Regions from separate parts of the Devosia sp. 1566 genome, predicted to be linked through region 2. Evidence: predicted binding sites of a transcription regulator. Region 2 holds the regulator's gene; the other holds the start of a gene.

Region 1 (5,577 bases), 1.8 Mb from region 2:
TGCGGATCAGCTATGCCGATGAAGCGGGCCAGCGCACCGAGCGGGTGATCTGGCCGGTGCAGGTGGCGTTTTTCGAGGGCAAGCAGACGGTCGCGGCCTGGTGCTGCCTGCGCGATGCATTCCGCAATTTCCGCACCGACCGGATTTTGGCGCTCGAGCTCACCGAGGAGCGCTATGGCCGGCGGCGGGCGGCGCTGGTGCGCGAATGGCAGGCGCTCTGGGAAGAGCATTATCCCGAATGGCAAGCCAAGTGGGAACACTAGGGCAACAGGCTCGCCCCTCCACGCGGTGCTACAAGCCCAAGCGCCAAAGCTGCCAGAGCCAGCAGATGCAGCAGGGCAATGCCCGCTGTCGCCAGAACGAAGCTCGGCTTGCGGGTTTTATGGCGGAACCGCTGCTGCGCCACGAGGCCACCGATTATGCCGCCGCACAGATCAATGGCATGGAGGGCGCCTTCGCTGACCCGCCACTCACCGGCTTGAGCGGCCAGCTTGTCCTTGTGGTAGAGGTGAAAAGACAGGGCGCTCGCGGCGAAATAAACCGCCGCTGACCAGACGGGGAGTGCGGCCCGGGCGAGCGCCAAGGCAACCAAGGCGGTCAGCAGGATGGCGGCAACGGTTCTGAGCCCAGGCGCTGGCTTTGGCGGAGGGGCGGGAGGCAGCCGCTTCGATTGACGGCTCGCCGTTTTTGTCTGCGGTTTTCGGGCGGGCGGGCGTTTGGTGGGCGACCTTCCCGGTTGATCGCTGGGCATTGAGGCTCCCCTTTGCCCTAGCCATAGCCGCGATGCAGTTAACCAAATATCAGCGCGACTTACGCTGCGGCCAAGTTGACGCGGTAGCTCAGGGCTTCGGCGATGTGAGGGCGGGCGACGCGGTCGACGCCGGCGAGGTCGGCAAGGGTGCGCGCAACCTTGAGGACGCGGTGGTAAGCGCGGGCGGAAAGGTTGAAGCGCTCGGCGGCCTGGAGCAGGAGCTTGCGGCTGTCGCTATCGGGGTTGACCACGGTTTCGATCAGGGTGGGGCCGGCAGCCGCATTGGTGTAGATGCCAGGCGCGCCGTGTTCGAGGAAGCGCTGGCGTTGCCGCTCGCGGGCGCGCTCGACGCGTTGGGCGACGACGCTGGAGGCTTCGGCGGGTTCGGCGGGGGCAATAAGATCGGCGGCGCTGACGGCGGGCACGTCGATGCGGATATCGATGCGGTCAAGAAAGGGGCCGGACACGCGGGCCTGATAGTCATTGGCGCAGGCGGCGCCGCGCTTGCAGGTGTGGCCGGGCGTACCGGCGAGACCGCATTTGCAGGGGTTCATCGCCGCAATCAGCTGGACGCGCGAGGGATAGGACACGCGGGCATTGGCGCGGGCGATGACGGTTTCGCCCGCTTCAAGCGGCTGGCGCAAGGAATCGAGAACCTGGGGCGCGAATTCGGCGAGTTCGTCGAGAAACAGCACGCCATTATGGGCAAGGCTGACTTCACCGGGACGAACGCGCAGGCCACCGCCGACTAGCGCCGCCATGGACGCGGAATGGTGGGGCGCGCGGAAGGGGCGGCGATCGGAAATGGCGCCGCCGGCCAGTTCGCCCGCGATGGACTGGATCATCGAGATATCGAGCAGTTCGCGCGGATTGAGCGGCGGCAGGATGGAAGGCAGACGGGCCGCGAGCATGGACTTGCCGGCGCCGGGCGGGCCGATCATCAGGAGATTGTGGCCACCGGCAGCGGCGACTTCGAGGGCGCGGCGGGCGACGAGTTGCCCGCGCACTTCGCTCAAATCTGGCAGGCCGCCATTGGTGAGGTGCTTGCGCGGCAGTGGCCGCGGGGCGCGCTGATGACCGGTCAGGTGATTCACCAAGGCCAAGAGGCTTTCGGCGGCGACGATGTCGACGTCTTCCCCGGCCCAAGCGGCTTCGGGGCCGCAGGCTTCGGGGCAGATGATGCCAAGGTCGCGGGCACCGGCGGCAATAGCAGCAGGGAGGATGCCATTTACGGGAGCGAGGCGGCCATCGAGCCCCAGTTCGCCCAGGGCAAGGAAACCTTCCAGCGCATCCTGCGGAATGGCGCCGATCGCGGCCATCAGCCCCAGGGCGATAGGCAAATCATAATGGCTGCCTTCCTTGGGCAGGTCGGCGGGAGCGAGATTAACGGTGATGCGCTTGGGCGGCAGGCTGAGGCCCGAGGCGAGCAGCGCGGCATAAACGCGTTCGCTCGACTCCTTGACCGCCTTATCGGGCAAACCGACCATGAGAAACTTGGGCAGGCCTGGCGCAATCTGCACCTGGACATCGACCGGCACCGCCTCGATGCCCTGAAAAGCCACGGTCGCAACCCGGGTTACCATGTACGCCATTCCCCCAGCACAGGAGGAGGCTAGCAGAGCACTGCCGCTCCAACAAGAACATTCAGCGAACATTAAATAGGGGTTAACCACGAGGCGGCGGATTGGAGTTAACGCAAGCTTCCCTTAACCGCGCCATGTTGAATGAAAGGCTCGCCTGGTCGTACACGAGTATATTCATGCCCCCAGTCTGCGCGCGCCGTTTTTCTTCCATGCTCAAGGGCGCCGCAATGGCGGCAATGGTGGTGCTGCTTGCCGCCTGCGCGAGCGGCGGTGGACTTTATGGCCCGATCGACGGGGACAACCGGCCCCATGCCGGAGTGGACCGAGCGCGCAAAATGCCGATCCAGGGGATCGATGTGGCGCGCTACCAATCCCATATCGACTTTTCGACGGCGCTGCGCTCGGGCATCGCCTTTGTGTTCATGAAGGCTACGGAAGGAAAGGATTACATCGATCCGAACTTCCGCCGGAACTGGGCGGCCGCACGCGATGCGGGCATGCCACGCGGCGCCTACCACTTCATGACCTGGTGTTCGCTCGCCTCCGAGCAGGCGCAGTGGTTCATCGCCAATGTGCCCAATGATCCCGACGCGCTGCCGCCCGTTCTGGATCTGGAGTGGAACAATCATTCCTCGTGCAAGGTCAAGCCATCGCGGGCCGATGCGCTGGAAAAGATCCGGGTGATGCTAGCGGCAATGGAAGCCCATACCGGCAAGCTGCCCATCATCTATACCGACATGAACTTCCACCGCGACGTGCTGGATGGGGAGTACTTCCCCAATGCGTTCTGGTTGCGCTCCACGGCTGCCGAACCGCATGAGCGCTATCGTAACCGCGGCTGGACGTTCTGGCAGTGGACGCAGACTGGCGTCGTGCCCGGCATCCGAGGTGAAGTGGACCGCAACGCCTTTTACGGTGATCGGAATGACTGGATCAATTTCCTGATGACGGGCTGCGATCCACGCTCATTTGCCGCCCTTGCCCCGACTGGCCGGTGCCGCGTCTACAAATAGGGCGCCGTCACTTGTCAGCCGCGGTGGCGAGGACTAGATTCCAGCCCGTCTTCCGGGCTCAGCCCGGCGCAGAGGAGAACAGCCATGGCTAAAGGTCAGATGCGCAGCAACAAGGAAGCCAAGAAGCCCAAAAAGGACAAGCTGGAAACAGCAAAGCCGATCACGGGCCTTGGTAGCGGCAGCACCGGCAATACCGGCAAGAAGTAAGCATGCCGAGCAAATGCGAATGAGCGACTGGCACAAGGCCGGTCGCTTTTTTGTTGTTGAGGGCTGTCACAGGACCAGAAGCGCGAGCGCCTGAATCGGCGCCGCGGGCGCGAGCGCTCAACGAAGGGGCGCCGCGAGCGCGAGCGCTCAACGAATGGGCGCCGCGGGATTAGCTGGCCAAGGGGCGGAAGATGCCGCTCGAGGCAATGCCATCAAAGATGAACTGCACCGCCAAAGCCGACAGCAGCACGCCGACCACGCGTGACACCACATGGGCGCCGGTGACACCCAGCAAGCGCTGGATGGGGATAGCGAGACGCAGCATCACATAGGTCAGCAGCAAGATGGTGAGCAGGCCCGCGATCACCGCGGCGTCCTTGACGTAATCGCCTTCCGAGCCAGCGATGAGCAGGATCACGGCGCTGATCGCCCCCGGTCCCGCAATGAGCGGGGTGGCGAGAGGGAACACCGAGATATCGGCGCGGTCGCGCGCCTCGATATCTTCCTCGGTGGTGGTGGAGGTGCCGCCAGATGAGCGAGCGAACACCATGTCGATGGCGATGAGGAGCAGCAGCACGCCGCCGGCCGTGCGCAGTGCCGGCAAGGTAATGCCGAAGAGCGCAAGGAGGGGTTCGCCGAAGAGCGCGAAGAAGAGCAGGATCAATCCGCCGATCAGCACCCCGCGAAGCGCCAGGCGGCGCCGCTCGGGCGAGGAGGTGTCGCGCGTGAGCGCCAGGAACACCACGGCCAGATCGGCGGGGCCGATAGTGGCAAAAAACGTGGTAACCGCCAGCAGATAGGTATCGACCGGCATCAGCACACCGCCCTTAAGTTAAGCGGCACGGTCAGCGGCGGCGCCGTTCGATGGCATCAAGGATCATCACCGCAATATCGGGACCGCCAAAGCGCTTGATCTCGCGAATGCCGGTGGGCGAGGTGACATTGATCTCGGTGAGGTAGTCGCCGATCACGTCGATACCGACAAAGATCATATCGCGCTCCTTGAGCGCGGAGCCGATGGCAGCGCAGATCTCGCGCTCGCGGGCGGTGAGTTCGGACAGTTCCGGGCGGCCGCCCACATGCATGTTGGAGCGCGATTCCCCTTCGGCGGGAATGCGGTTGAGGCCTGCGACGGGCTCGCCATCGATGAGGATGATGCGCTTGTCGCCCTTGCGGACATCGGGCAGGTATTTCTGCACCATGAAGGGTTCGCGGAAGCTGAGCTCAAACAGCTCGATCAGGGAGGCGAGGTTATGGTCGCCCTCCTGAAGGAAGAAGACACCGGCGCCGCCATTGCCGTAAAGGGGCTTGAGGATGATGTTGCCATGCTCCTGGCGGAAGGCGCGGATCATCTCGCGATCGCGCGTCACTAGGGTGGGCGGCATCAGCTTGGGAAAATCGGTGACGAGGATCTTTTCGGGCGCATTGCGCACCGCAGCGGGCGGATTGACCACGAAGGTTTTCGGGTGCAGCCGCTCGAGAATATGGGTGATGGTGGTGTAGTTCATGTCGAAGGGCGGATCCTGGCGCATCAGGATCACATCCTGCTCGCCCAGATCGATGCGCGTGAACGCCCCCAGCTTAAAGTGCTCGCCCTTGGGCTTGTCGAAGACCTCGACCGGTGCGGCGAGGGCGGAAACGGTGGTGCCGCGCAGGCCGAGCGTGTCGGGTGTATAATATACCAGCGCATGGCCGCGCGCCTGAGCTTCGAGCATCATGGCAAAGGTGGAGTCGCCGGCGGGATTGATGCTGGCAATGGGGTCCATCTGGACGGCGATCTTGAGTGACATGCAGAGGTCCTAGGAAGCGTCGAAAGCGTTGATGTGATGGCGCGGCCAAGCCCAGGGCGCAAGGAAAATCACGTCAAAGCGCAGATTGGCTTGGGCATAGGCGGGGTGGCGCGAGAGCCAGTAGTGGGCGGCGCGGCTGATGCGGGCCTGGTTCACCTGGGTGAGCGCCTCGCCTTCCTGGGCTCTGAAGCACGCGCCTTGACCTCAACAAAGACCGTGGTGCCCCAACGCTG
Region 2 (5,577 bases):
GGGCGCTGGCGCTCGACGCCGAGTTCATCGGCATCAACAACCGCAATCTGCGCACCTTCGAAACCCGGCTCGATACCTCGGTCAACCTTGCTGGCGGCGTGCCCGCGGGCAAGGTGCTGGTCAGCGAAAGCGGCATCAACGGCCACGAACACCTGCAGCATCTCGACCGCACAGCCGGCATCGGCACCTTCCTTGTCGGCGAATCGCTGATGCGCCAGGCCGATGTGGTCGCCGCCACCCGCGCCCTCCTGCAGGGTGTGCCCCAGGCCGCCCATCCATGAGCGAGCCGCAGCTGACCCATCTCAACGAGCGCGGGGAGGCCCGGATCGTTGATATCGGCGACAAGGCAGTCACCCGCCGCCGCGCCCTCGCCCAGGCGGTGATCAGCGGTCGGCCCGAAACCATTGCCGCCATCATGGGTGGCGCCCTCAAGAAGGGCGACGCCCTGGCCGTCGCGCGCGTCGCGGGCATCATGGCAGCCAAAAAGACCGCCGAGCTCATCCCTCTTTGCCACCCCATCCCGCTCACCAAGGTCAGCGTCGAGATGGAGGCGCGCGAGCCCGGCGCCATCACCATTCTTGCGACTGCCGAAACCACCGGCCAGACCGGGGTGGAAATGGAAGCCCTCATGGCGGCTTCCACCGCGGCGCTTACGCTTTACGACATGGCCAAGGGCATCGACCGCGAGATGGTTATTTCCGCGATCTGCCTACTCGAAAAATCGGGCGGCAAGTCCGGCGATTTCCAGCGGGCGCCATGAGCCTGCTCCCGGTTGAAGACGCCCTCGCGGCCATTTTCGCCCGCGTGCCGCCCGCCCGCACCGAGTCGGTGCCGCTTGAGGCCGCCGCCGGCCGGGTACTGACCGAGCCCCTGCTCGCCCGCCATGACCAGCCGCCTTTCCCCGCCAGCGCCATGGACGGCTATGCCGTGCGTGCGGCCGATATCGTGCCGGGCGCGATCCTAGATGTCGTCGGCACCGCCCAGGCCGGCGCCGGCTTTGGCGCGGATATCGCCCCGGGCACCTGCGTGCGCATCTTCACCGGCGCGCCCGTGCCCCCGGGCGCTGATGCCGTGATCATGCAGGAGGAAGCGACCCGCACCGGCGACCGCGTCAGCTTTGCGGCCCAACCTCCCATCGGGCGCAGCATTCGCCCGCTTGGCCACGACTTCCGGCAGGGACAAGAGCTGATTCCGAAAGGCTCGCGCCTGACGCCCATGCAACTGGCCGTCGCGGCCGCCGCTAATTGCGCGACGCTGCCCGTCGCCATGCAGCCGCGCATAGCGCTCCTTGCCACCGGGGACGAACTGGTGCTGCCCGGCACCGCTCTCGGACCGGGCCAGATCGTTGCCTCCAACAGCTTCGGCTTGCGGCCGCTCCTTGCGCCTTACGCCGCCGAGATCCGCGACTACGGGATCGCTCCCGACAACCGGGCGGCGCTTGCCGAGCGCCTTGCCGGCATCTTTGCCGAAGCGCCCGACTTCGTCATCACCACGGGCGGCGCCAGTGTTGGCGACCATGATATCGTGCAGGAAATCCTGCTGAGTCTCGGCGTGCAGCTTGATTTCTGGCGCATCAATATGCGCCCGGGCAAGCCACTGATGTTCGGCACTCTGGGCAAAACCCTGGTGTTTGGCCTGCCTGGCAATCCGGTTTCGGCCATGGTGACCGCCGCCGTCTTCATCAAGCCGGCGCTCCGCCGCTGGCTCGGCGTCGCCGAACCCGCCCGCTGGCACCTGCCGCTTCTTGCGCCCACGCCGCCCAATACCGCCCGGCGCCACTTCATGCGTGCCCAAATGGTGCATTCAAGCCAAGGTGCGGGCTTGCTCCCGATCAGCGAAACCGATAGCGGTCATACCTCCTCGCTGGCCCGTGCCGATATGCTGCTGGTGCAGCCGGAGTACGATCCCGGACAACCCGCCGGCACCCTAGCTGCGGCCATTCCGCTGGACGGGTTCTAAGCAGAGCCAAAGAATTTTCTCCTGCGCCCTTGAGCGTTATTGCAGAACATAACTGGAACACCTATGCTCGTTCAGTCTTTGTTCCGATTCTGCGATTGAAGGGCTCCGATGCTGACGCGCAAGCAACATGAACTGCTGATGTTCATCCATGAGCGGATGAAGGAAAGCGGCATTCCCCCTTCGTTTGACGAGATGAAGGACGCGTTGGATCTGGCCTCCAAGTCGGGCATTCACCGCCTGATCACGGCGCTTGAGGAGCGCGGCTTCATCCGCCGCCTGCCCAATCGCGCGCGGGCACTGGAAGTGCTCAAACTCCCCGATTCGATGAACCCCGCGCTCGGCGGCCGCAAGGCCCGCTTCGAGCCCAGCGTCATCGAAGGCAATCTGGGCCGTGTTGCCGCTCCGCCGCCACGCTCGGGCTGGAGCGATGATTATGTGCGCCCCGTCGCGGTCCCGGTCATGGGCCGGATCGCCGCCGGTACCCCCATCGAGGCCATCCAGAGCCATTCCCACACCATCTCGGTGCCACCCGAAATGCTTGGCCCTGGCGAGCACTACGCGCTCGAAGTGCGCGGCGATTCGATGATCGATGCCGGCATTTTCGATGGCGACACGGTGCTGATCCGCCGCCAGGACGTTGCCGGGACCGGCGAGATCATCGTCGCGCTGGTGGATGACGAGGAAGCCACCCTCAAGCGGCTGCGCCGTAAGGGCAACACCATCGCGCTTGAAGCGGCCAATCCCGCCTACGAAACCCGCATCTTCCCGCCCGACCGCGTCAAGGTTCAGGGCCGCCTGGTGGGCCTGCTGCGTAAATATTGACGCCCAGGGTCGAAAAACTCTGTCCTGTCCTGCTGCGCGGGGTGGGGCAAGAGCGCCACTGCTTGGCGTTCAGGCATCCTTTGGCTGGCTTGCAGCTGGTGAAAGGAACACGGGAAGGCTCCGAGCCGATTGAAGTCGGTGCCCTGCGCGAACTCGCGGAGGAGTCTGGCCTGCAGGCAGAGGCTTTGCGCACGCTGCCATCCAGCAGTGCCATTGCAGAGCAACAGCTTTGGCACTTCGTTGTGGTGAGTGCCGCCGCTCCCGTCCCCGAACACTGGCGTCACTTTACCCAGGATGATGGTGGTCATAGGTTCGAGTTCTTCTGGTGGCCACTCGAGCGCCAACCGGGCCCCGAATGGCACCCCATGTTCCAGCGGGCCCTCGCCCACATCGCTCGCCACGCCTAAAGCCGGAATCGGCCAAGAAATAATCTCTTCGACGGAACTCGATTGCCGCCCTAGGGTCCTCATCAGCCGCACCAGACCAGCGCCTGTATGCCCCCTCCTTCACCCTCCCCCTTGAGGGGAGGACCGGGGTGGGGGTTTAGTCCCTCCTCCGCGAGTGACGTTAGACCCGGCTGGCCACCTCCAATGCGCAATCCGCTCAAGCCCCATACCCCCCGACAATAACTTATCCCCGCCCCCGCCGATCACCCGCATAGTCTCCTCATCCGCGCACCCAAGCGAGATCATGACGAGTGGTTGGTGCGCGGAGGCTGGGGGATCGTGGGTCGCCGCGATCCGGCCGGTGTCCGCAAGAGCCGTGGACCTCTATCGTCCGGTGGTCTTGGGTGAAGAATCGCGATGGCAGCTGCACTGGCCATCGGAACCCTGATGTGGCGCAGGCAGCGGTGCCCGCCAGGGTTTAGTTCGACATCCGCGGAATCTGGCATGCGCCGCAGGAGGGAGCGGGCATCGGCACCCAGTCGCTGTTGGCGGGGCGGAGCTTCCGTTTTGCGCAACGTTTTTTGAGGCAATGCCTCGCCAACGCCGCTCCCAACCGGAGGCCTCGCGCCGACCGGAGTTTCGCCGTGCCTTGGAAACAAAAATCCCCGCCGAAGCGGGGATCTCGAAGTCGTTGTCGGCTGAGCCTAGTGGTTGTCGCGCGGCACGCCATAGGTCTGGGCAATGCGCTGGTAAGCCACTGCTGGCTTGAGTACGGCGCCATTGCCAAGCTGGTCGACCAGCCCGCGCTGGATCTCCTGCCAGGGCGTCTGGTGCGCGGGGTACTTGTAGCCGCCCGCTTCCGCCAGTTCTTGCCGGCGCGTCGCAATCTCGGCGTCCGAGATCAGGATATCGGCGGTGCCATTGTTGAGGTCGATACGCACCCGGTCACCCGTGCGTAGGATGGCCAGGTTGCCGCCCGCTGCCGCTTCAGGCGAGGCATTGAGGATCGAGGGCGAGCCCGACGTGCCGGATTGGCGCCCGTCGCCGATACAGGCCAGCGCGTGGACGCCCTTCTTGATGAGGTAGGCAGGGGGCCGCATATTGACCACTTCAGCCGCCCCCGGATAGCCGATCGGGCCCGCGCCGCGCATGAACAGCAGCGTGTGCTCGTCGATATCAAGCGAGGGATCATCGATCCGGTGGTGATAGTCCTCGGGACCATCGAACACCACCGCCTTGCCCTCGAACATGCCGGGATGCTCGGGATTGGCAAGGTAGCGCTCGCGGAACTCGGGCGAGATCACGCTGGTCTTCATGATCGCGTTGTCGAAGAGATTGCCGCGCAGCACCAGGAACCCGGCTTCTTCCTTGAGCGGCTGCTCGAACGGGCGGATCACCTTCTCGTCCTGGATGGGCGTGTTGCGGCAGTTCTCGCCGATGGTCTTGCCGTTGACGGTGGGTGCGTTCTCGCGGATCAGCCCCTGCTTCATCAGCTCGTTGACCACCGCCGGCACGCCGCCCGCATGGTAGTAATCCTCGCCCAGATATTCGCCGGCCGGCTGCAGGTTCACGAGCAGCGGCACCTTATGCCCATAGGTCTGGAAATCCTGCAGATCGAGCTCGACACCGATATGCTTGGCGATCGCCTGGATGTGGATCGGGGCGTTGGTCGACCCGCCAATCGCGGAATTGACCACGATGGTATTGATGAAATTGTCCTTGGTCATGATGTCGGAGGGCTTGAGGTCCTCATGCACCATGTCGTCGATGCGCTTGCCCGTGCGATAGGCCATTTCCTGGCGATCGCGATAAGGCGCGGGAATCGCGGCCGAGCCGGGCAGCTGCATGCCCAGCGACTCGGCCAGCGAGTTCATCGTGGTTGCCGTACCCATCGTGTTGCAGAAGCCGGTGGACGGCGCCGAGGACGCCACCAGCTCGATGAACTGCGCGTAGTCGATCTCGCCAGCCGCCATCATCTGGCGCGCCTTCCACACAATGGTGCCCGAGCCAGTGCGCTCGCCCTTGTGCCAGCCATTGAGCATCGGTCCGACCGAGAGCGCAATTGCGGGGATGTTGACGGTGGCTGCGCCCATCAGCATGGCCGGGGTGGTCTTGTCGCAGCCAATGGTCAGCACCACGCCATCGAGCGGGTAGCCATAAAGCACTTCCACCAGCCCGAGATAGGCCAGGTTCCGGTCCAGGCCCGCAGTGGGGCGCTTGCCGGTTTCCTGGATCGGATGCACGGGAAATTCGATGGCGATGCCACCCGCTTCCCGGATGCCTTCGCGCACGCGCTCGGCCAGCACGATATGGTGGCGGTTGCAGGGGGAAAGGTCAGAACCGGTCTGGGCGATGCCGATGATGGGCTTGTTGCCCTGCAATTCCTCCCGCGACACGCCGAAATTCATGT

The links. The regulator LexA, encoded in region 2, represses DNA repair genes until DNA is damaged. The targets are predictions, from matches to a motif close to TGTTCNNNNTGTGTTCNG.
Region 1: ELX51_RS19225 (YifB family Mg chelatase-like AAA ATPase) is a predicted target of LexA. The motif match lies at 2,388-2,405, and genes of this name have one in related genera.

Annotation. Positions count from the first base shown of each region.
Region 1 is NZ_CP034767.1:4,033,332-4,038,908, reverse strand. Features, by position in the region: gene ELX51_RS19235 (YafY family protein) at 1-263, shown strand, start outside; gene ELX51_RS19230 (DUF1294 domain-containing protein) at 260-592, opposite strand; gene ELX51_RS19225 (YifB family Mg chelatase-like AAA ATPase) at 811-2,334, opposite strand; gene ELX51_RS19220 (GH25 family lysozyme) at 2,511-3,347, shown strand; gene ELX51_RS20465 (hypothetical protein) at 3,432-3,554, shown strand; gene ELX51_RS19215 (MarC family protein) at 3,724-4,368, opposite strand; gene gshB (glutathione synthase) at 4,400-5,344, opposite strand; partial or broken gene ELX51_RS19205 (YraN family protein) at 5,354-5,577, opposite strand, start outside.
Region 2 is NZ_CP034767.1:1,698,907-1,704,483, reverse strand. Features, by position in the region: gene trpC (indole-3-glycerol phosphate synthase TrpC) at 1-281, shown strand, start outside; gene moaC (cyclic pyranopterin monophosphate synthase MoaC) at 278-760, shown strand; gene glp (gephyrin-like molybdotransferase Glp) at 757-1,959, shown strand; gene lexA (transcriptional repressor LexA) at 2,068-2,781, shown strand; gene ELX51_RS08330 (NUDIX domain-containing protein) at 2,823-3,188, shown strand; gene ELX51_RS08325 (IlvD/Edd family dehydratase) at 3,872-5,577, opposite strand, start outside.